DNA from 4 places in the Saccharibacillus brassicae genome. Region 1 is predicted to be linked to each of the others. Evidence: predicted binding sites of a transcription regulator. Region 1 holds the regulator's gene; each other region holds the start of a gene.
The links. The regulator LexA, encoded in region 1, represses DNA repair genes until DNA is damaged. The targets are predictions, from matches to a motif close to CGAACATATGTTCG.

Region 1 (5,983 bases):
GATCATCTGGGTAAAAGGGTAGGTGTCGTAGCCGGCGTACAGTTCGCGTGCACGTCCGCGCACCGCTTCTTCGAACGCCTGCGCGTCGATTCCCGTGCGGCGAGCCGCTTCTTCGGCCACGGCCGCAAAAGATTCCCGAATGCTGCGCTCGTCCCAAAGCAGCGTATCGTCCAGATCGAAAATTACCGCTTTAACCTCATTGTTCACCGTCATGTGTCGTCCCCTCACTCTTCCTGTATGGTCTACTTCCCGGCAAAGCCCGATTCAACGGCTCGCTTACTTCTTCTCGACCGGAATCTGGTGCTGCTCGGCGAATTCCGTCACGCGCGCAGCAATCTCGTCCGTTTTGAACATTTTAAGGAAGCGCGAGAAAATCCAGTTGGCGCCTTTGCCTTTGGTTTCTACCGTGACGTAGCCTTTTTCGATCCGGAACTTGGCGATATCGCCGGCCATGATCGTGCGCTCGCGGTTGAAGCGAATCGTGCTCATCCGGTCTTTGCCGATACGCAGGAAAGGCCGGCGCAGGAACATGATGACCGCCAAGATGAGATACATTACGATGATGAACCAGTACGACGAGCCCGACGCTTCTTCGACGCCCGACATTTGGGCCGAAATCGTAATGGCCGTCAGGAAAAGGGCGATGACCAGCAGGAACACCGGGAACATATAGTTCCGGCCTTTGAACGTATCGAACGACTGGCTTGAAGTGCCCGACCCGCCGATTCGTTCCTGACCCGATTTTTGCCTGTACGTATTCGTTTTTTGCTGATTTTTGCGAACCTGTCTCTCCCACGAACGGGACATGCGTTTTCCCCCTTAAAATAAGTCACTCTATATATAAGAAAAACCCGCCGGTTCGCGGCACTCCCTTTTCCGCGAACCGGCGAGCCGTTTCCGTTCCGGTAAAGCGCTTGCGGAGCAGGTACGCGCTAGCGAGACCTCATCCGCAAAAAAATCAGTGCAGCTTCGAATCGCTGCCCGGCTCTTCTTCGTCGACCCATTTGATCGTATCGAGTTCCTGCCGGAAATTGCGCCGAACGTTGCCGAGATACACTTCGCGAAGCTGCGCGCGTTCCTGCGCTTCTTCTTCGGTCAAGCCTTCGGCTTTATGTTTACGGGCCAGTTCGTTGATCCGGCCTACCAAAATATCGATATCCATACGTAACCCCTCCTTAATCACCTTGCTTCTATATACTTTCACATGAAAAAAAGAGCTTGTCAAGGCGATAGCCCTGCAAGCTCCTGCGTTTGGATCAGGTGCGTCGATCGGCGTTCCCGCGCGCTTCGCAACCTGGCGAGCGACGATCAGAAATTCGGAAGAATCAGTTCGTCACCCGCGTGGATCTCGCTGCCGCTCAATCCGTTCTTCTGTTGGATGCCGGCGATAAAAATACGGGTGTCCGCGCCTGCCGGCTTGCGGCTCTCGGCGATCGACCACAGCGTATCGCCCGGCGAGACGATGACCGTGCTGACTTCCGCTGCCGGCTTGTCGTTTTGGAACGCGTGCACGACTCCGGTGCCCGCGAACAATCCGATCAGGACAAACAGCAGCAGACGCGCTTTGGCGGTCGTACTTCCGCTTCGCCGATAAGCGGGAAACTTCCGATTATGTAAAAAAGACAAGCTGGAAACGGGTCTGCCGCCGCGCGACTCGGTTGGCGTGCCGGCCGTCTCGTAAATGCTCTTATACGTCGTATATTTTGGCATCTTACACACTCTCCCAAACGTTTGTTCTGCCTTCTGTGAATTAATATAGCACGAACATACGTTTCAGGCAATAGTTTTTGGAACGCTTGTTCGGGAAAATTTGTTCCCCTTTTTATGCGGTCCAAAAAGCGAGCCCGAACGCCCGTTTGCAAAAAGAACGCTTACTTTCGAACTTACGTTTGTACGAACGGAAGTTCTATGCTATAATTTGCGCGTATAGCATTCGACCGTCTGTTCGCATGTTTCGGATGCTCATAACTTGAATGACACTACTATAGATTAATGGATGGGGTTGATACGATATGTCGAAGATATCCATACGCCAACAGGCCATTTTGGAATTTATCCGTACTGAAGTCAAATCCAAAGGGTACCCGCCTTCCGTTCGCGAGATTGGCGAAGCGGTAGGACTCGCTTCCAGCTCGACGGTACACGGACACCTGGACCGCCTGGAGAAAAAAGGGCTGATCCGCCGCGACCCGACAAAGCCTCGCGCGATCGAGCTGCTCGGTCTGGAAGAGTCGGATACGGGCAACCTGTTCGCCTCGACGATCCGGCGCGTTCCGGTCGTCGGCAAAGTCACGGCCGGCGTGCCGATCACGGCAACCGAGAACATCGAAGATTATTTCCCGCTTCCGCAGACGATGGTCGGCGACGATCAGGTGTTCATGCTGTCGGTCATCGGAGACAGCATGATCGAAGCCGGCATCAACAGCGGCGACTACGTCGTCGTACGCCAGCAGCAGACGGCCAATAACGGCGATATCGTGGTGGCGATGACCGAAGAAGACGAAGCGACGGTCAAAACGTTCTACAAGGAGAAGGATCATATTCGCCTTCAGCCGGAGAACCCGACTTACGAACCGCTTCGCTTGACACACGTGACGATTCTTGGCAAAGTCGTCGGTTTGTTCCGTAACTTCCATTGAGTCTGGGAGGATCATCCGACCTTTACCGCTCCAACTAGAAAACTCCCCCGAAATCGGAGGAGTTTTTTTGTGCGATATGGGCGGCTTGCGAATAAGAGTTTCCCGCTTAAGAGGTTCCCGTTCAAATTCCATCTCATTTAAGGAGGATCGTCATGGCCGATCTGATGACTGTTTCTTTTCTACTGTTCGCGGTATCCGCGGTGCTTGGCGGCATTGCCGTCTACCGCCGCCGCCCGCGGCAGGTTCGGATCTACTTCGGCGCGGCGCTGATCAGTCTGCTGCTTGTCTTCGCCGCTCTGGTGGCTCTGTCCCTGTCGGACGGCGCTTGACCGTCGAACCTGTCGGTTGAGGCAGCGCCCGCTGCGTCCGATTCCCGGGCGGGCGGGGCAGCTTGCGCGTGTCCGCCGCCGAAGTGCCGAATCTCGGCGGCGGCGTCTTCGGCCGTTCGTACGCTTTGCGCAGCAGCACGATATGCTGCATCGATGACTTGTCGAGCCAACGGATATAGGCGGCCTGTTCGAGATTGATCAGCGCAATCGTAACTTCGCGAAAAGCCCCGCCGCTGCGGCGGATCAATCGCGCCATCGACAACCAACGGAAAGCGCCCCAGCGATGACGGCGCAAAATGCCAAGAACTTTCAACTCCAGTCCATTCATGTCCACAAACACACCCTCCCGGCCCCTCGATCGAATCGCATCAGGCAGTTCCCTCACAACCGATCGGAACGTATGTTTGTATTATAAGCGAACACGCGTTCTTTTTCCACTCCAAATTCACAGCTTCGGGTAGACGTTCAGCGCGTCGAGGATATGGTAAGGCTTCGTCCACGGCGTTCCGTCCGCTCCCGCAGTGACGAGAATGTACGATCTGCCGTTTTTGACCGCAAGCGACGCCAGGCACAGCCCTGCCGCCCGGGTATAGCCCGTTTTGCCGCCCAAAATTTTGCCGCCTTTGAACTGCAGCGTCGGAGCGCTCTCGGACAGCGTGCTGCGCACGGTTAGTCCGTTCGGATGGCTGTTGGTCGCGCCGATCGCATGTTTCTCCGTCGTGATCAGTTTGCGGAACGTGGCGTTTTTGAGTCCGGCCCGCAGCAGGATCGACATGTCTTTGACGGTCGTATAATGGTTCGGATCGTGCAGACCGGTCACGTTGGCGAAATGTGTATGCGTCATGCCCAGCTTTTTCGCTTTTTGATTCATCTTTTTGACAAATGCCGCTTCCGACCCTGCCACCGCGTAGGCCAGTCCCATCGAAGCGTCCGCCCCGGAAGGCAGCATCGACCCGTAGAGCAGATCGATTCCTTTCACTTTTTCGCCCGGCAGGAAGCCGGCCATCGAAGCGCCTTCTTTTTTGAGCGCGGGAAAAATAGACGCCGGCAGCGTAATTTTCTTCTGTTTGTCCGGCAAGCCTTCGAGCGCCACGAGCACCGTCATCATCTTGGTCATTGAAGCGGGATAGACCTTTTGGTTGATATTTTTTTTCATCCGCATCTGCCCGTTGTTCAAATCGATCAGGATCGCGTTCGAACTGTAGAGGCCGCTCGTAAGATTCGACGCCGACAACAGCGACGACGCAGATCGCGAAGCGACACTCGTCTCCCCGGCAGGCGACGCCTGCGCCGGCTCGGCCGCAGCGGTGCTCCCTCCGATCGCAAGCGCCAGTACCGCCGACAACATCGCTCCTCGTTTGGAACGAACGGCACCCGATCGGCTCTTTTTATACGTAAACAGCGGCAAAACAAACTCCCCCTTCGTTATTTCGACTCTCTTTTTCATACCCCGTCCTACAAATCTTTTAAAAACACGCGGTGAATCTGATGGTCCGGCCCTTTGCTCAGCACCAGGTCGGCCCGGCCGCGCGTCGGCAAAATATTCTCGTTCAAATTGAGCAGGTTGATCGTCTCCCAAATATTCGTCGCGCGCTCGACCGCTTCGCGCTCTGTCAACTCCGCATAGCGGTGAAAATACGAAGACGGATCGCGAAACGCGGTCCGGTGCAGCAGCAAAAAGCGATCGATGTACCAGTTGCGGATTTCTTGCTCCTCGGCGTCGATATAGACGGAAAAATCGAAAAAGTCGCTGACGAACACCGGCTGTCCTTTGCTCACCTGAAGCACGTTGACGCCTTCAACGATCAAAATGTCCGGACTGTCCACGATCTCGCTTCGGTCCGGCAGCACGTCATACGTGACATGCGAATAGACGGGCGCTTCCACCTGACGTTCGCCGGCCCGGACCCGGGTCAGGAAGTCGAGCAGCTTTTTGGTATCGTAGCTTTCCGGAAATCCTTTTCGGGCCATCAGCCCTTTCTCTTCCAGCACCCGCGTCGGATACAAAAAACCGTCCGTCGTGACCAGGTCGACCGTCGGATGGTGCTCCCACCGCGACAGCAGCGTCTGCAGCAGGCGCGCGACGGTGCTTTTGCCGACGGCCACGCTGCCTGCCACCCCGATGATGAACGGCTTATGTACCGGCTCGCAGCCGAGAAAAGCGCTCGTGACCTCGTCCAAATACTGCGCCGCCCGGACTTTGAGATTGATCAGCCTCGTCAGCGGAATATAGATCTCTTCGACCTCTTGCAGCGAAATTTTATCGTTTAACCCTTTGATCCGCTGCAGTTCTTCTTCAGACAACCGTAATGGCGTCCGGCTCCGCAAAGCGGCCCACCGGGCCCGGTCGAATTCGACATAACTTCCGTAAGCATTCATGTTGGACCGATCCCTCACTCACTTAGACAAAGTAACTCTAGTCTATCAAATTGGGGCAGGTTTGAACATGCGAGAATGGCAGGCTGCGAAAAGAAGACCGAAAAAGACCGTGTTTCTCCCTTCTCCCCGATTCTGGTAAACTAAATAAAGTCCCTACCGGGCCAAGGAGGATTAACGATGACTAAACTTTTCCGGGTCATGGCAGCCGCGGCTCTGCTGACCGGCCTGCTGACCGGCCTGCTGTCCGCCTGTACCGCCGATACGCCGGATCCGCTGACCGCTGCGCAAGATATAAGGAAAGCCGAAGACGTGCCTGCAGTAGACACGGCCGAGCCAGGCGAGGTAACGGATGCGCCAGGTCTGACCGTGCAGCAGTTCGAAGAACGCTTCAATACAAAAGCCGCGGAAGTCGGAGCGAAAATGAATCTGGAGCCTTCGACATTCTCGCAAGGATCGATCCCAAATACGTTTCAATATGCGATTACCGCCAATCTGATTCTGACCGGCACGCTCAATCCGGCGGACGATTCGGTACGTGCCGCAAGCCTGCTGACGCAGGGCGACGGCAGCGAAGCGACGAGCGCGCACTTTTTTACCGCAATGTCGCTCGTCATGCTTACGATGGACCCGAGCCTC
Region 2 (5,983 bases), 930 kb from region 1:
ACGGACTTCGCCGGGCGGATACAGGGATGACATGACGCGTGACCTTGAAAAAAGATAAACAAAATGCTATTTTTACGAAAACGCGTGAAAATGCCGAATCGGGAGGATTGAGGCTGTGGAAGAGTTAAAAGAACGGATCAAAAGCGAAGGCGTAATCGCCTCGCAGCAGGTGCTGAAGCTGGACGCGATCTTGAATCATCAGGTCGATCCGGCCCTGACGATGGACATGGGGCGGGCTTTCGCGTCGCGCTTCGCTTCGGAGCAGGTGACCAAAGTCGTTACGGTGGAATCGTCCGGTATCGCGGTCGCTTTTGCCGTCGCGTTGGAGCTTGGCGTGCCGATGGTGTTCGCGCGCCGCAAAAAAACGCTGCTGGCCGACCCGGATTCCTACGTGGAACGCGTGCCTTCTTTTACAAAAGGAATCGTCACCGATTTGATGCTGCCCAAACGGTTTATTAAAAAAGAAGACCGGATTTTGTTGATTGACGACATTATCGCGAACGGCGACGCCGCGCGCGGCCTCGTCAAGATTATCCATTCGGGTGAAGCGACGCTCGTGGGCGCGGGCATCGTCGTGGAAAAATGTTTCCAGTCCGGCGCGCAGAGTCTGCGGGACCAGGGAATCCGGGTGGAATCGCTCGTGCGTATCCAGTCGCTGGGCGAAGACGGAGTCGTTTTTGCGGACTGAGGGAATTTGGACAAAAGCTAAACTTCCCGCTTTACCCCTCCGATAATGTTACGTATAATGTATGGTAAGTAGGGAGAGGAGGAAGAGTAAAATGAGCGATCAAGCGGTAAACAGCGAATTTTTCATCAAAAAAGTCAACGAGGCCAAGGTGCATTTCGAGCGAGCACTCGACTGCAAGCATACGGAATTTGATGACCTTTATCCCTATATGATCGAACATCCGCAATTTTTCTGGTACAAGCGATACGTAGCGTGGTCCGAACTTCTTACGCTTGCCGATCTGTGCGAAGAACTGTCTTTCCCGTGGAGAGAAGAGTTCACGCCGCAGCAGGTCGAATATATCGAACAGCGCGTCATGTCGGCCAAAGTGCTCGACTTCTGGTTCGAGAATACGGATTCGAAAGAACACGCCCAGCGTTAACATCGATTCCGTCCGATTCCGAGATTGTCACGCCGCTCTTCAGACCGTCCCGTTCGCGCCTGCTGCGCGAGCGGGATTTTTCGATTGGCGGCCGTTTTGCCGATTGTCCACCCCCATACCGAAGGAGGCATCACCATGCTCAGCGACGAACAATTAAACGCATTTCGGATCTCCGGCGAAAAAGTCCGGGTCGTGCGCGACGGTCTCAAAGAAAACGATATTCGCGGCATCGTCGTGGCCTGGGACGATAAGCAGGTGCTGATCCGGCGTCCCAACCGCAACGTCGTCAAGCTCGATCGCAATTACGTCATCCAGCCTTCCAAAGAAGAACGGATCGACCTGCTGGCCGAAGATTCCGCAAGTTCCGGGAACCCGGCAGACGCTGCTGCCGAGCCCCGGCCGGACGTGTCGGAATAAGACAGCGGAATAAGCCAATCGAAAAAGCCCGCCGTATCCGGTACGTACCGGATATAGCGGGCTTTATTCAATGATGCGTGATGCAAATCTGATATGAATATATGAATCCCGGTGGGCCGTCCGCATGCCGGGGGAGGCGCTGGAGACCGGCTCAGGGGAGAGAGGGGGACAAATTTACGCGTATCTTCCGGTGTGAGGCGGACGGGAAGCCGGGTTCGGGCTGCTGCTTCCGGCAGCGGGGCGTCCGCTGTAGGGGCGGACCGGCGGCGCGGATTGACGGCCGGAATCGGTCACGATCGGAGCGACTTCCAGACCCATATACGCCCGCATTCTGAGGTCGGATTCGCGCCGGAAAGGCTCGTCGTCGATATGCAGCGTGCCGTGCAGTCCCCGGCAGAGGTAATCGGTATCGACGCCGCGTTCGGTATGTCTGACTTCGCAGATCCGGATATGGCGTTTCTTGAATTCTTTCCGTACGCCGGACAGCAGCACGGCCGCGCATCGGGAAGCGCCGCGAATCATTTCGGTATATAAAGGAGAAGCCTGCATCGGGGAGTCGGACTCCAGTTTCTTGGCATCGTTCTCGAAAACTTTTAGAATATGCGTCAGCAGCAGATAGCTCTTGATCAGCGAAAGTTCGTCGCGCGTCGTCTGTACAGCGGTCATGCGCTTCACCACCTTGTAGGAACTTATGTTCTGTTTTTATTATAACCGAACGTATGTACGGGCGCAAGCGAACACCGGATCTTTTTTTGAAAAAGATTGACTTGCGCGGCGGGGGCATGCTATGATCTATCTTGTCGCTGCTAGCAGGCGACAATGTGAATGAGCGGTCGTGGCGGAATTGGCAGACGCGCACGGTTCAGGTCCGTGTGGGCTAACCCCCGTGGAGGTTCGAGTCCTCTCGACCGCATCACTAAGGACGAGACCCGTATTCAATGCTTCGGCAGAGGATTCGGGTCTTTTTTTATGCGTATTTTTAACAGGCTGGCAGAGGATTTCGTCGTCTTTCGTCGATTCCTTTGTCGTATAATAGAAGAAACTAAAATTTTACACAAATCGCGGAGGACACAATGAGTGAACGCATCATGGAACTGAACCGGATGGTCAATGTGTCTGCGGGCGGACATATTTTATATTTGTACGACGATGCCGACCAGTATGCGCGCAATGCGGCCGCCTATGCGGTCTCGGGCGCACAGGGCGGCGGGTTGACGATTATGATCGACCACCAAGAGCAGCTCGGGTCTATTCGGGCACTCGCGGAGCCGGCGCTGAGCGAAGAAGAACGGGCGCGGATCGTCTACGTGGACGCGGACGAGTTCTACGCTTCGCACGGCAGCTTCGATTACAAAACGGTCGTGAAGCATTCCGGGGAACTGCTGGCGCCTTACGAAGGGAACACGGGCGGTATGCGGACGTGGGCGCAAATCGCCTGGGACAGCGAGCACAGCGTCGAGAGCGAACTGGAACATTTCGAAGAACTGTCCGAACGGACGGTGCACAATGCCGGGTTGCTGTCGGTGTGCGCTTACCGCAGCGGCTCGCTCAGCGCCGCGCTTCAGATCAAGCTGCTGAGAAGCCATGACTATATCATGACCGACGACGAGCTCTCCGACACGGATCTGTCCGGCCGGAGCGCCGGCGCTTTGTTTCCTTCGTTGTCCGCGCAGCGCGAACAGGAAGAGCTCCAACTCGACGCACAGGAGCGTTTGGAAGCGAGCGCCCGGCAGTTGGAGCGGATTATCGCGAACAATCTCGATCCGGTCGCGTTGTTCGACGAAGAGGGCCGGCTGGTCAAAGTCAACGAAGCTTTCGAGCGGATATTCGGCTGGCCCGCCGCGGAATTCGTCGGGCGCGGCGAACGGCAGCTGCGGGAACGGATCGGCCTGCACGGCGTGACGGACCATTGGCTGGACCTGCCGTCCGTCAAAGAGGCGGCGGAGGAGTCGGGCATCGGGATCGGCCGGGCCAGGCAGATCGAAGCGACGGCCCGAACCCGGATCGGCGAACCGCTCGACCTGCTGCTGACCTCGTTCGCGCTCGGCGACGCCGACAAGCCGGCGGGCTGCGCGATCATCTATCGCGACATTACCGATTTCCGCAATTCGGATCGCCGGCTGCGGGAGTCGATCGAACGGTACACGTCGCTGAAGAAGCATAACCACGACGCCGTCTTTTCGATCGATCGGGAAGGGCGGGTCATCAACACGAATCCGGCGGCGCAGAACCTGACGGGATTGAAGACCGAAGACATGATCGGCCGTCTGTTCGCCGAGTGGATGTCCGAAGGGACGCTGGAAGACATTTTGCGCGAAGCGGCGATCGGCGACGAGACCGTCCATCCTTCGATCCGGATCCGGCGCGCCGACGGAAGCGAGTCCGAAGTGCTGACTTCGACCGCTCCGATCATCGTCGGCGGCGAACGCGTCGGCTGCTACGTTTTGGCCAAAGACATTACCGAACACAAGCGGCTGTTGATCGAGAAGCAGACGGCCGAAGAGATGAACCAGGCCAAAAGCGAATTTCTGGCGGTGATGAGCCACGAGATCCGCACGCCGATGAACGGGGTCATCGCGCTGACGCAGCTGCTGCTGGAGACCGACGGATTGAACGACGAACAGCGCGAGTACGTGGAAGTGATCCGCCGCAGCGGCGATTCGCTGCTCGGGATCGTCAATGACATCCTCGACTTTTCCAAGATCGAAGCGGGCAAGACCGAACTGCAAAACGAACCGATGAACCTGCGCGAGGACGTGGCGCGGTCGTTCGATATTCTGCTGGCCGATGCCAGGGACAAACAGCTGGAATTGGGCTTGTCGGTAGCGCCGCGCGTGCCGGACATCGTCGTCTCGGATCCCAACAAGCTGCGCCGGATTTTGATCAATCTGGTCGGAAACGCGATCAAATACACGGAAAAAGGCGGCGTATTCGTCTCGGTCGACAGCGAGCGAAGTGAGCGGGAAGGGCATCTTCGCCTCGTGTTCCGTATTCGGGATACCGGCGTGGGCATTCCGCAGGAGCAGACGCAGTATCTGTTCGATCCTTTTTACCAGCTGGACAATTTCATGACGCGCAAGTCCGAAGGAAGCGGACTCGGCCTGGCGATTACGAAGCGGCTGATCGAGCTAATGGACGGCGAAATCGGGGTCCGTTCCAAACCGGGCGAAGGCTCGGTGTTCCATTTTACGATCGAGGCGACCCTGCCGGACTTCGATCAGCGCCCTGCGGACGACCTGGCGTCGCTGCCTCTTCCGGCGAAGCAGCCGGTCGCTTTGCGCGTGCTCGTCGCCGAAGACAACCGGGTCAATCAGCTGGTGATGGAACGGCTGCTCGGCCGCCTCGGCTACGAATCCGATCTGGCCCGCGACGGCCAGGAAGCGGTGGAAGCCGTGGCCCGAAGACGCTACGACGTCATCTTGATGGACGTGCGCATGCCGCGGATGGACGGATTCGAAGCGGTGCGGCGTATTCGCGAACAGCCGCCGGAGTGGGGCAGTCCGTATATCGTCGCGGTTACCGCGAACGCGATGCAGGGCGACCGGCAGCGCTGCCTGGACGCCGGCATGGACGAATACATGAACAAACCGATCGACGCCAAACGGCTGTCGGAGCTGCTGCATGAGGCGGAGCGGCGTATTCGGCAATCGGAATAAAATAGTGGTAAAATAAAAAGCGAATCTTATAGATCGACAGACGGCAAGAATCCATGAGGAGGCAAGGAAAGATGATCGATTGGCAAAAAGAAGCGGAAGCCCGGCGGGAAGACCTGCTGCGCGATCTGGACGGCCTGCTTAGAATCCAAAGCGTCAAAGATCCGGCCACGATGTCGCGCAAGCGTCCGATGGGAGCCGCGATTGCGGAAGCGCTCGACTACATGCTGGAATTAACGGAGCAAATGGGACTGGACGTCAAAAACGTGGACGGTTACGCCGGGCACGCGCAGTACGGCAATTTCGATCCGGAGACGACGGTCGGCATTCTCGGCCACGTGGACGTCGTGCCGGCGACCGGTACGTGGACCAGTCCCCCGTTCGAGCCTTCGATTCGCGCCGGCAAGCTGTACGCGCGCGGCGCGATCGACGACAAAGGGCCGACGATCGCCGCCTTGTACGGGCTCAAGATCGTGCAGGAGCTTGGCCTTCCGCTGACCAAAAACGTCCGCCTCATTTTCGGCACCGACGAAGAAAGCGGCATGAGCTGCATGCGCCATTACGCGGAGCAGGAAACGATGCCGAAGGTCGGATTCGCGCCGGACGCCGAGTTCCCGATGATCTACGCGGAAAAAGGGCAGTTTAACCCGACGCTCGTGCCGAAGCGCCTGCCCAAAGAAACGAAGTCGCTCGTGAAGCTGGAATCGTTCGAATCGGGACTGCGGATCAACATGGTGCCGGAACGCGCGCATGCGGTGCTGAGCGGCGATATCCGTCCGCTGGTCGAAGCGTTCGAAGACTTCT
Region 3 (5,983 bases), 2.6 Mb from region 1:
AATTTCCGGACTTGTAGAGGAAGGCAGCCATGAACCGTCCGTCAGCGAAGTCGGAATTTCCGGAACGCCTCAAGTCGGCCAGACCCTGACAGGCACGTATACATTTAACGCTTGGGATGCCGCAGACTCTGATCACAGCACGTACGAATGGTACTCTATAGAGCCCAACCACTCTCCGACGCTGATCGAAGGCGCTACCGGCAAAACCTATGTCCTGACCGCCAACGACGTAGGCAAACAGCTGAGTTTCCGGGTTACGCCTCAGGATTCCCATCAGCGGATCGGCATGTCTATTGCTTCCCAATTTACTGCCGCCGTGACGGACGTGAATCACGAGCCGTCCGTCAGCGAAGTCGGAATTTCCGGAACGCCTCAAGTCGGTCAAACCCTGACAGGCACTTACAAATTTAGCGACCCGGACTTGGAAGACTCCGATCTCAGCACTTATCAATGGTACTACATGGACGGACCTTTTTGGTCTCCGATCGAAAACGCAACTTCCCGCTCCTATACGGTAACTGAGGGATTTATTAACAGAAAGCTGATTTTCGAAGTCTCGCCCAAGGATTCCCGCGGCAAGCAAGGCAATATCGCCGCTTCGGAAGCTACAGCAGCGGTAACGGCGGCTAACCATGCGCCAACGGTTTCCAACGTTAAGATTACCGGTACTCCGGAAGTCGGAATCAAACTGACGGCCACCTACACATTCACCGATGCCGACGGCGACGATGAACTGGGCACAACCTTCCAATGGTACCGGGTAAGCGATGACGCAGACAATACCACAGAACGAATCAGCGGAGCAGACCAGGCGTCCTATGTACCGACCTCCGAGGATGTAAATAAGACATTGATGATTCAAGTGACACCCAAAGACGCCAAAGGTCAGACAGGCATCCAGCAGTTGGGTTTTTCTTCCGTCATCAAAGCTACTAACCAAGCGCCGTCCGTCAGCGAAGTTACCATTTCCGGCACGCCCGAAGTCGGCCAAACGCTGACAGGCACGTACAAGTTTAGCAAAGTGAATTTGGAGGATTCCGATCTCAGCACTTATCAATGGTATTATATGGTCGGACCTTTTCTACATCCGATCGAAAATGCAACTTCCCGCTCCTATACGGTAACGGGAGCCGTTATCGGTCAACCGCTGGTGTTCCAAGTCACGGCCAAGGATTCCAACGGTAAACAAGGCAATGTAGCCGCTTCGGAAGCTACAGCAGCAGTGAAGGCGGTTGAATAGGCTCCGAGCTTAAACTAAGTCAGGACTTTCGGCACGTCTCAGGTCGGCCAGATACTAACGGGCACGTACAAATTTAGCGATCCAGACATCAAACAATAACGAATAGGCCAGCCCCTTAGGTAGGAATTTCCTGCGAAAGGGGCTTTTTATAATACTTGAATACAAGTCAGACTACTACAGCTTTATTAATAAACACGTGTTATTATCCCAGAATAAAGAATCAGGGAGATGATTGAGTGGGGAAGATTGATATTTTAAGTGAAGTCGTAATGGAACTTTGTTATTTTACGTTCACCACGAGAAGAATAGGGCTGATCGCCGTTTCGGAAGATGAAGTAGAAGTCCATTTGCAAAAAGTGACTTCGCCGGAAGTCGCCCGCTTTATTAAAGAGGGCATTAAAATTTTGAAAATAGGGTACGTGTTTTCTCCAACGCTGAAGATGTTTTTTGAAGCAAGAATGCTTGAATGTATGCGAAATCCAAACCTCAGTGCAGAAGAATTAAAAGCGATTCATTACAGTGTATATCTTTTTGAATATTGTCAGCAGGAAGATTTACAAGAGGTTATTCGTTATTCTGAAGTCATACTGGACTTCGAATATTCAGAAGAAGTATCCTTTGTTCGTTCTTCTGAAGATGTAGTGAAAAGAGTTGTCACAACGCTGGATTTCCTTAGAATTAGGGATCAGGACACTATAGCCGTCAGTCGAGAGGAATTTGAACAGTATAAAAGAGAAGGTTGGAAGAATGATCCTCGTTTTTAAGTGGTGGGAAAGAAGAAGAGGAGGAGGAGATCGGATGAAAAGAACAGAGATTTTGACGGTTTTAAGTGAGATTATCATGGAGCTTTGTTACTTCGTCCTTACGATGAGAAGAATAGGACCTTTGGATATTTCCGAAGATGAAGCCGAAGTATATTTACAAAAAACAACTTCGCCGGAAGTCGCCCGCTTTATTAAAGATGGTCTCAAAGTTTTGAAAAAGTATGGTGGTTTTGAAATGATGAAAATTATGTATGAGGTTAGAATGCTCGAATGTATTCGTAATCCAATGATTACAACAGAAGAATTGAAGGCGCTCCAATATAGTGTATATCTTTTTGAATATTGTACAGGTGGCAATTTGGATGAAATGGTACGTTTTTCGAGGATTCTAATAGAGTTCGAGGCATCGCAAGAAGGATCTATATTCTATTCTACTGAAGAAGTACTGGTCAAATTGAGACGAGTACAAGAGTTCCTTAGAAGTAAAGATTACGAGCACGTTGCTGTCGATCGTGAGGAATTTGAAAATTACAAAAAAGAACATTGGAAGCAAAGTGATCTTTAACACAAAAATATTAGGGATGAGTAGATTATTGGAACGAATTTAAACTTTAGATAGCAAATAGAATCGTCGCGACGATAGATAGCCCTACCATAATCAATGAAACGATATGCCTCCGAGAGCCTGGAATATATCTTAGCTCGAGGACGGAACAACTAGCAAAAGCAATTGTGATTACTAGAAGAATCCAAGCAAAAGGGCGATTAACGAAAACGAGAATAACAATTGCAAGTAGGGGCGAACCAATGATCGTCCACTTATATAAAGGATAACCCGTTGTATCTGACATATACTTTTTGGTTTTACAAATCTTTTTACTAAGAAAAAAGTGAGAAAAACCAAAAACAGCGAGCGTGAGAAAAAATAAAGATACACTTTCCATAACATTCACCTGCTTTTTTTTAAAACATCTTACTATGAAGAGGTGGAATTTACAAATGCATAGCAAATTAGAGGATAGTTTTACACAGATACCAAATAACAGCCAACACCAAAGAACTGAAAATGGAAGACTCAAATATCAAATCAGTGCAGCCGCTGCGGCAGTCCTGTTCGCTGCGGGTCTGATTTTCCTCAATCAACTTCAGACTGGCCCGGCCCCAAGTTCGACTCCGACTCCGCACAAGCCGGCGGCCCAAGGAGGGTCTTTCCAATCCGCAAGCATCGCTGTTTCTTACCGTTCCCTTCAAGAACTGACGGCTTCTGCCGATCTGATCGCCGAAGTCGAGATTACCGGCACCCGCAGCAAGGGATCCGGCGATCACTTTCTCGGCTATACGGCCGCGGCGGTAGACGTGACCGAGGCCAATTCCAATGTTCAAGAGATCGTTATCTACGGGGCTTCTCCGCCGGAAGAACAAGAAGGCGTTTGGAGCGAGGACCGGGTTTCTTTTGAAATCGGAGCCAAGCATCTTCTGTTTTTGAAAAAAGGAAAAGATCCTTCAAATAACTCGCTATATCGCGTATCCGGCGTCTATCAGGGGATCTTTAACGTAGAGAACGGCACGGTCAACGCGTTGGATTCGGGTTACGGAGCCGAATTAGCCGCAGCTGCCGATGAAAGTTCGGATCCTGCGTCGGCCGCAGGCGAAAATTATATGCCTGGAGAAAGCGTAGCGGACTTCACAGCGAAAATCCGCCGGATTCAAGAGGGCCTGAATAAACAAGCGGCCTTCACACCTGACACCACCCTCCAAAACGGGTAAAGTAACAGCAGGAGGGATGTACCATGCGCATTCAAATGGACGAATATACGACAGGCAAACTTCAGGAAAAGCTCGGTGGACGTCCCGGCAGTCTCCGGCTCATCTACGATACGATCAACTGCGGCTGTAACGGCATCGTGACGATCCAGATCGCGGACAAGCCGTGGGACACGGACGTGAAGGTCGAAGCGGAAGACTTCGAATTCTGGACCGACCGCCAGCAGGAGCAGCAGTTCGATCCGGTCATGAAGCTTGAAGCGGATCGCAGCTACCCGTCATTCAAGCTGTCCAGCGACGGATCGGTGTTCAGCCGGGATCTGAGGATTACGGATCTGCGCGTTCAGCCGGTTTGAGTGAAAAGAGACAGGAAGCATTCCCGGTTTAGTTTTAGTACTCAAAAGAAATTAAAAACAGGGAAAAAGCCGCCTCCAATGTTTTTGGAAAGCGGCTTTTTCTTTTAACTTAATGTTGAGTCATCTTTTTTTTCTCGGATAGAAATTGTGAGTTCATGCAATGACTTATCTAATTTCTCGAATTTTTCTTCGAAGTTTTTCAATACATATCTTAATAACATAAGACTCAATGCAACAGGAAATCCTACATTTGTTACAGCCGATAACATTTCTTCTATAGTCATTTGAATCCCTCCTTATAAACAAAGAAAATTTTAGAGGATAAAAACAACCTGAAAAAACAAACGAACGTTCCTTATTAGGTTGTAAAATCTCCCATAAATACTCCATAGTATATATAGACGAAGAAGGAGGAATAATATGCCATCTAATTTGGTAATTGAAGAGTATCGCAAAAAGTTAAGGCAAGCAGCTTGGCGGCTGCAGTACTATGAAAGAAAACGGTTGAGAAATGAACTTGTTTTTGACTATATTCAAAAAGAAACACATGGGGTTGATCCTACAAACCTCATTGAAGAAATGGGTTTACATGAAGCTATTCAACTCATTCCGTACCCGCAGGGCAGAGCCATCATTTATGAACTCTTTGTAAATGATAAAACGGAAAAGGAACTAGCTAAAGAAATGCAGGTGACTCAACAGGCGGTGAGCAAGTGGAAGAGAAAGTCCCTGAAATATCTTTGTCAGACACTGAGTTCTTAATCTTGCTTCAGCGAGTTAAACACCATGATCAAGAAGCTACTTTAGAAATCATTGAAGCATTCGATGGGGAGATTAAACGTTTAGCAAAGTATATGCGCCTTAATCAGGAGGACGCGGTACAAACTTTAATTACAGAGCTAATAGCCATCCTTCAATCTGAATGATCATTAAATATAGAAAGGCAGCGGCTTAATTGAGCAGCTGCCTTTATTGTTTATCTATCTAAAAAACTTCAACTTGCTCGTGTCACTATTTTGAATATATATAAAGGCTTCTTTTGCAAAATGTCTTTCGGATTGTGCCCATATTATTATATTGTAAAAGTTTATTTCTAGGCGATTAATGGTTGGTTGTAATAAGTGATTCCTCTCTCCTTTATAGATGAGAAGGCAATACGGCATTACAGAGCACTTGGGAATGGGGCTCTGTCTATGATTCCCCCTATTGTTTTTCTACAAATATAAGATCGGGAGTGACTATTATGGCAAATCAATCTTTGGGTACAAGTGGAACGACCCTTATCAAATCGCATGAGGGATTTTCTTTGAAGTTTTACGCAGATCCTTCTGGGTATCCAACAGTTGGTTGGGGACATTTGATTACAAAAAATAAAACGTATAGCAGAAACAAAACCGGGAATCCCAATGACTCTCTTCTGACGCAAGCACAAGCAAATGCGTTGACTCACTCGTTGAATCTGAATTATACGTCTCCTATTTCTCGAACGCAGGCCAATACGTTTTTTGCCAAGGATACAGCAAAAGCAGTAGCTGCAGTCAATAACTTGGACTTGCCTGCAGGCTGTAAGTTTTCGCAATCCCAGTTCGATGCGTTAGTCTCGCTTGCGTTTAATGGCGGTCCCGGCGTGTTGGTAAGCGAGGATGTGCAAGCGATGCTGGCCCACAAGCAGATCTATCCTACTTTTTCGGGTCCGATTTCCTCAACGGAAATCACAACTTGTTCGAAGCTGGTCAGCAAAGCCTTCTCCTATGATCGAAATCTTCAACGCAGACGAAATGAAGAAGCGGCTTTGTTCTGTAAGAATGCGCGGTATACGCATCAATATCCCGTATACACCCTGTAATTTAATCAATCTA
Region 4 (5,983 bases), 960 kb from region 1:
CGCGTCAGCCGGTCCGATTCGTTCGTGTACACGAGCGAAGCCAGCCGGCTGACGAGCAGCGATTCCCATTCGGGCCGTTCCTGGTAAGCACTCAGCACGTCCCACCACAGCGGATGGATCTCGGTGCCCGCTTTCCACAGCCGCAGCTGCGACAGCAGATGCGGCAGCGTCGCTTCCGGCCGCGTGACGAAATTCCGGTATTCGGCCGCAGGCAGGCCCGGCAGCGGCAGGGCATTTTCGCGGCGTTCGCCGATAAACGGGAACGCGGCGCGCAGGTCGAGCGCGATCTCCGACGGCAGCAGCGGCTTGTCTTCGTCGTCGCTGAGCGCGTAGCTCAGCCACAGCCTGTGCGAAGCGCTGGTCAGCGTATGGTAGACGAGCAGCTTCTCGTCGAGCAGCCGCCGCTCCGAACCCGGCGCGAGTTCCAGCCCGCTTTCGGCCAGGCGAATCCGCTCCGGTTCGCTCAGCAGCCCGTTTTGCAGCGGGGACAGCGGCACGACGCCGTCGTTGAGGCCGAGCACGAACGCGTACCGGATACCGAGCGGACGCGTCCGGGTCATATCGCCGAGCAGGACGCGATCGAGCGCCGGAGGCACGAGGCCGAGCGTCAGGCCCGCGATGCCGGTCTCCAGCATGCCCGCGAACTGCTCCACGGTCACTTCCTCGGCGTCGATCAGCTCGGCGATCTGGTCGAGCAGATCCATCATCGCTCCCCAGATCTGCCGATGCACGTCCGCCGCCTGCGGATCGCCCTGCTGCGCCGAGACGTGCGCCATCCGGTCGAGACGCTGCGGCGCTTCGGCCGCGTCCAGCATCCGGTAGACGGCTTCGCACATTTCCCGGGCCGTACCCGCCCGGTTCAGTTCGCGTTCGAACGCGGCCAGAGGCGCCGTGATGCGGTCGCGGCACGCTTCGAGCCGCTCCATGCGCGCCGCCGATTCCGCGGCTTCTTCTTCCACTACCGGACGTCCTTCGTCGTCGAGCGACATTTTGGGCGCGTCGCGCCACGGCCGACCGTCCGTCCAGCGCGTGCCGCGTATGCCCGACGCCAGCACGAAGTTCTCCAGGCGGTCCATATCGTCGCGCGAAATACCGCCTTCCCGCTCTTCCGGCAGCAGCAGGTCGGTCTTCACGCAGCGGAAAACGTCTTCGTACCGCCAGCGGTACTGCACGACGTCAAGCGCGCCGCGCACGAATTCGGCGAGCGGATGATGCAGCACGTTTTTGCGGCGGTCGGTGAACACCGGAATGCCGTATTCTTCGAACACCGGCGCCAGCACCGACTCGTAATCGTCCAAATTACGCACGAAAACGGCCATGTCCCGATAACGCGCCCCATGCTCCCGCGACAGGCGCAGCATCTCCCGCGCCGCCGCGTCGGCTTCCGCCCGGCGATCGTTGGCGGCGTGCAGCGTGATCGCAGCTTCCCCGTCGGCGTTCAGCCGTTCGCGTTCGCCGACTTCCCGCGCTCCGCGCCGGCCGCCGCGCAGCTGTTCTTCCAGCGCGGCCAGCAGCGGGCTGCCCGCGAAGCGCGGCAGCGAACCCGCTTCGGCTTCTACCGTCTCGCAGCCGCTTCCCGCGCCTTCGGCCAGCTTGCACAGCTTCCGGTAAGTCGAAGCGGTCTGGTGGAACAGATCCAGGTCGTCCGGTCGTTCCCCGCCGTCGTACGGCCGGTCGAGCGTCAGCGAACACACGACGGACTCCGCCGTCCCGAGCAGCCCCGCGATCACTTCGTATTCGCGCGGTGTGAATCCGTAAAATCCGTCGATCCATACCTGCGCCCCGCGCACGAGCGACGATTCCCCCAACTGCTCCGCCAGGCGGATCAGCGTATCTTCCGAATCGACGTACAACTCGGACAGCTTGCTCTCAAAATCCCGGTATACCGGCAGCGCGTCTTCGAGCTTCTCGCGCAGCAGCGGCGAATGGCCGGCCGACACGAGGTCCTGCATATGCTGCTCCAGCACGGCCGAATCGATTTTGTACCGTTTCAGTTCCGTGTACAAATCGTTCAATTTGGCGATAAATCCCGGCTGCTCGCTCGACGCGCCGAACAGCCGCAGATCGCCGCGGCGCTCCCGGAGCAGCCGGTACAGCAGCATCCGCTTGCCTTCGTCGCCGATCGCCGTCAGCGCGGAACCGCCCGTCTCCTGCATGACGCGGTACGCGAGGCGGTGGAAACTGAGCACCTGGGCACGCAGGCTTCCCCCGCCTTCCTTGCCGGCAAACAGCGCGTATTCCGTCTGGAACGTCGACTGTTCCGGCACGATCAGCAGCAGCGGCGGGCCCAGCGGGTCTTGTTGCATTTTCGCGCGAATCTCGTCCAGAATCCGGCTGGTTTTGCCGCTTCCGGAACGTCCGAGCCTAATCTGTAAAGTCATCGGCCGACGGCCTCCTTGTTCTGCAATCTCGTATTCAGCTTCTTCTTATAGTATACCGCATCGCGCGGCAGAAAAACAGAAAACGGGAACAAACGTTCCGAACCCTTTTGCCGCCCTGCGCAAAAAGCCCGCGTTTCGCCGACAGCGAAACGCGGGCCCTGCCCGGGCTACCTTTTGAATAAATCGAACCGAACGCGGATCGGACGTTTACCGGCTGCGCACTTCAAAAATCGCGAACTTCAAATAATGGCCTTCTTCGACGCCGAGCAGCTGCGGATGGTCTTTGCCGGCCGCCTGCCATTCGATCAGGCGCAGCGTTTTGCCCGCATCGCGCGCCGCTTCGTGGATCGTGTCCAGAAACAGATCCGGCTTCATGTGGTACGAGCAGCTCGCCGTCACCAGATAACCGCCTTCGCTGACCAGCTTCATGCCGTGCAGATTGATGTCCTTGTAGCCGCGCACCGCGCCTTTGACGGCCGCGCGCGCTTTGGCGAACGCCGGCGGATCGAGGATAACGACGTCCCAGCTGCGTCCGCCGCCGGCCGGCATCGGAACCGACGTATCGACTTTGGACGTGCCTTCGGAGCGGCGTTTGCGCTCTTCAAGCCCTTTGACGTTTTCGCGCAGATAATCGAACGCGTCCGCCACGACGAACTCGACCCGATCGTCGAAGCCGTTCAGGCTGACGTTCTCCCGCGCGCTTTCGATCGCATGCGCCGAAATGTCGAGGCACGTTACTTTTTTGGCTCCGTAGGCGCAGGCATGCAGCGTGAAGCTGCCCGTGTGCGAGAAGCATTCCAGCACCGTCGCACCGTCCCAATACGGGAAATCGACGACTTTGCCGTTTTTGTTGACGGGACGGCGCGTGCCTTCCACGTCCTGCAGTTCGATGCCGCTGCGCTCTCCCCAGCCGGTCATGAGCGGAGCGATCGAAGCGCGGTTCTCCCGTTGATCGAAGAAATAACCGGTCTTCTGCCCCTGCTCGATATCGACTTTGAGCTTCAGCCCGTTCTCGGATACGGTCACGTGGCGCGGACATTCGCCATACAGCACGCCTGTCGTTTCTTCCAGTCCTTCCAGCAGGCGCACCGATACGTCGCTGCGCTCGTAAATGCCGGCCGGAGACAGCACTTCGACCAGCGCGCTGACGATTTCGTCTCGCCGGCGGTCCATGCCGAGTGTCAGAATCTGCACGACGAGAATGTCCGCGAAGCGGTCCACGATCAGTCCCGGCAGGAAGTCGGCTTCCCCGTAGACGAGGCGATATGCGTCGCCGCCGACGAACCGGTCGCGGTGGCGCAGGCAGTCCCGGAAACGCGACGCGAAAAAGCGCTCGTCCATCTCTTCGACGACGCCGTGCGACAGCAGCCGGACCGTGATCTGCGAATTTTCGTTGTAATAGCCCGTGCCGAGCGGCTTGCCGCGGTGATCGGTCACTTCGACCAGATCGCCCGGCGTTATGGCGCCTTCCGTACCGGCGATCTCGCTTTTATAAATCCACGGATGGCCTTCTTCAAGACGCTTTTTCCGGTTTTTGTCCAGTATGACTTTTGCCAAATTCGTTCCTCCTCAAATTGCCGCTCTTGCCTGTCTGCCGCGCTTACAGCTTCAGGCCGAGCATTTGCATAGCCGATCTCAGAATCGGGTGGTTGTTTTCGTACCCCGATTTTTTGTGCAGGATCAGCGCTTCTTCCGGGGAAAACCACTCGACGCCCCGAATTTCTTCCTGCTGCGCTCTCAGCTGTCCGCCGAGCGCTTCGACCAGGTAATACCGGACTTCCTTGTCGACCAGCCCGTATTTTTCGTTCTCGTATTGGTAGCGGATGATGTCCACGAGCTCCACGATCCGCCCTTCGATTCCGGTCTCTTCGCGAATTTCGCGCAGGGCCGCTTCCCGCGGCGTCTCGCCGACTTCGCGCTTGCCTTTGGCGAGCGAGACTTTGCCGTAGCGGTCCTGAATGAGTTGGATCTGAAGCTTTCCGCTTTCTCTGCGATATACGACGCCGCCCGCCGATATTTCCGTTCTGCTCACCGTCTTCTCTCCTCGTCCGTGCTTGACCGTCCCGCAAACAAAAGGACTCCGCGGCTGTCGGCGAAGTCCCCTGCTGCCTGTCTCCCGCTTCCGCCCGGCTGCGCGCCGGACATCATTCGGATCGTGCTCAGGATACCGACGCCGCCTGGACTTCGTCCAGAACGCGCAGCAGCTGGCCGCGGCATTCGTTCGCGCCCGCTTCGGTAATCTTGACCCGGCACAGTTTGCCCTGCAGTTCTTGCGAACCTTCGAACAGGACGGTCAGGTAGTTGTCGCTGTGTCCGGCAACCCAGCCTTGCGGATACAGTCCTTTTTCGTTTTTCTCGGGAATGACGTCGACGACCTGGCCGACGAACTTCTCCGCGTATTCAAGCTGCATGCGTTCCGACAGCTGGATCAGTTCGTGAACGCGCGCGTTTTTGACCTCGTCGTCCACCTGGTCTTCCATCCGCGCGGCCGGCGTGCCGGTACGCTGCGAATACGGGAAAACGTGCATTTCCGAGAATCCGATCTGCTGCATGAACGTATAGCCGTTTTGGTACATTTCTTCGGTCTCGCCCGGGAAGCCGACGATTACGTCGGTCGTGATCGCCACGTCCGGCATCGTCTCGCGGATACGCGCGATCTTCTCGGCAAACTCGGCGACCGTATACTTGCGGCGCATCCGTTTGAGTACCGAATCGTCGCCCGCCTGCAGCGGAATATGGAAATGGCGGCACATTTTGGTCGACCGCTTCAGCACATCCAGCATCTTGTCGTCGATCTGGCTCGCTTCGATCGAACTGATGCGTATCCGCTCCAGTCCTTCGACCTTGTCCAGTTCTTCCATCAGGTCGGACAGGCGGTACTGGTCCATATCGTCGCCGTAGCCGCCCGTATGGATACCCGTCAGCACGATTTCTTTGTACCCGGCGGCGACCAGCTGGCGCGCCTGGTTCAGCACGCTTTGCGGATCGCGGCTGCGGGACAGTCCGCGCGACCACGGGATGATGCAGAAGGTGCAAAAATTGTTGCAGCCTTCCTGGATTTTGAGAAACGCGCGCGTATGGCCGTTGAAGCTCGGCACGTCGAGTTCTTCGAACGTGCGCGTCTTCATGATATTGCGCACGGCGTTGATCGGCTCGCGCTTGGCTTTGATCTCGTCGACGAGCGGCAGGATCTTCTCGCGGTCCTGGGTGCCGATGACGAGATCGACGCCGGGAATTTCCAAAATTTCGGCCGCGGACGTCTGCGCGTAGCAGCCTGTCACCGCGACGATCGCGTTCGGATTGCGGCGCACGGCGCGGCGAATAATCTGGCGGCTTTTCTTGTCGCCGGTATTCGTGACCGTACATGTATTGATCAGGTAGACGTCCGCCGTCTGATCGAACTCCACCTGTTCGTACCCTTCTTTTTTGAACAGCTGCCAGATGGCTTCCGTATCATAGAAATTGACTTTGCAGCCCAGCGTATAAAAAGCGACCGATGGCATCGTTAAATTCCTCCCATTTCTCCGGACTCGTACAGAATGCAAGACAGCGCGGTCATCCCGGCCGTCTCCGCTCTCAGGATGCGTTTGCCCAGACCGGCG

Region 2: FFV09_RS18735 (YhjD family protein) is a predicted target of LexA. The motif match lies at 2,239-2,252, and genes of this name have one in related genera.
Region 3: FFV09_RS11760 (sigma-70 RNA polymerase sigma factor region 4 domain-containing protein) is a predicted target of LexA. The motif match lies at 4,466-4,479, and genes of this name have one in related genera.
Region 4: addB (helicase-exonuclease AddAB subunit AddB) is a predicted target of LexA. The motif match lies at 2,467-2,480, and genes of this name have one in related genera.

The regions. Positions count from the first base shown of each region.
Region 1 is NZ_CP041217.1:5,424,857-5,430,839, forward strand. Features, by position in the region: gene FFV09_RS22685 (HAD family hydrolase) at 1-213, opposite strand, end outside; gene FFV09_RS22690 (hypothetical protein) at 277-807, opposite strand; gene FFV09_RS22695 (DUF896 domain-containing protein) at 959-1,162, opposite strand; gene FFV09_RS22700 (LysM peptidoglycan-binding domain-containing protein) at 1,309-1,710, opposite strand; gene lexA (transcriptional repressor LexA) at 2,013-2,639, shown strand; gene FFV09_RS23920 (hypothetical protein) at 2,792-2,968, shown strand; gene FFV09_RS22710 (hypothetical protein) at 2,910-3,302, opposite strand; gene FFV09_RS22715 (D-alanyl-D-alanine carboxypeptidase family protein) at 3,414-4,316, opposite strand; gene coaA (type I pantothenate kinase) at 4,424-5,347, opposite strand; gene FFV09_RS22725 (hypothetical protein) at 5,525-5,983, shown strand, end outside.
Region 2 is NZ_CP041217.1:4,496,877-4,502,859, forward strand. Features, by position in the region: gene FFV09_RS18715 (glycosyltransferase family 4 protein) at 1-1, shown strand, start outside; gene FFV09_RS18720 (xanthine phosphoribosyltransferase) at 116-688, shown strand; gene FFV09_RS18725 (hypothetical protein) at 780-1,109, shown strand; gene FFV09_RS24240 (hypothetical protein) at 1,245-1,526, shown strand; gene FFV09_RS18735 (YhjD family protein) at 1,701-2,192, opposite strand; tRNA gene FFV09_RS18740 (tRNA-Leu) at 2,356-2,439, shown strand; gene FFV09_RS18745 (PAS domain S-box protein) at 2,600-5,182, shown strand; gene pepV (dipeptidase PepV) at 5,254-5,983, shown strand, end outside.
Region 3 is NZ_CP041217.1:2,804,149-2,810,131, forward strand. Features, by position in the region: gene FFV09_RS11730 (S-layer homology domain-containing protein) at 1-1,240, shown strand, start outside; gene FFV09_RS11735 (hypothetical protein) at 1,477-2,004, shown strand; gene FFV09_RS11740 (hypothetical protein) at 2,039-2,569, shown strand; gene FFV09_RS11745 (hypothetical protein) at 3,004-3,771, shown strand; gene FFV09_RS11750 (iron-sulfur cluster biosynthesis family protein) at 3,795-4,124, shown strand; gene FFV09_RS11755 (hypothetical protein) at 4,229-4,408, opposite strand; gene FFV09_RS11760 (sigma-70 RNA polymerase sigma factor region 4 domain-containing protein) at 4,545-4,886, shown strand; gene FFV09_RS11765 (lysozyme) at 5,368-5,970, shown strand.
Region 4 is NZ_CP041217.1:767,958-773,940, forward strand. Features, by position in the region: gene addB (helicase-exonuclease AddAB subunit AddB) at 1-2,381, opposite strand, end outside; gene FFV09_RS03050 (class I SAM-dependent rRNA methyltransferase) at 2,589-3,938, opposite strand; gene FFV09_RS03055 (NUDIX hydrolase) at 3,982-4,413, opposite strand; gene mtaB (tRNA (N(6)-L-threonylcarbamoyladenosine(37)-C(2))-methylthiotransferase MtaB) at 4,541-5,884, opposite strand; gene FFV09_RS03065 (16S rRNA (uracil(1498)-N(3))-methyltransferase) at 5,887-5,983, opposite strand, start outside.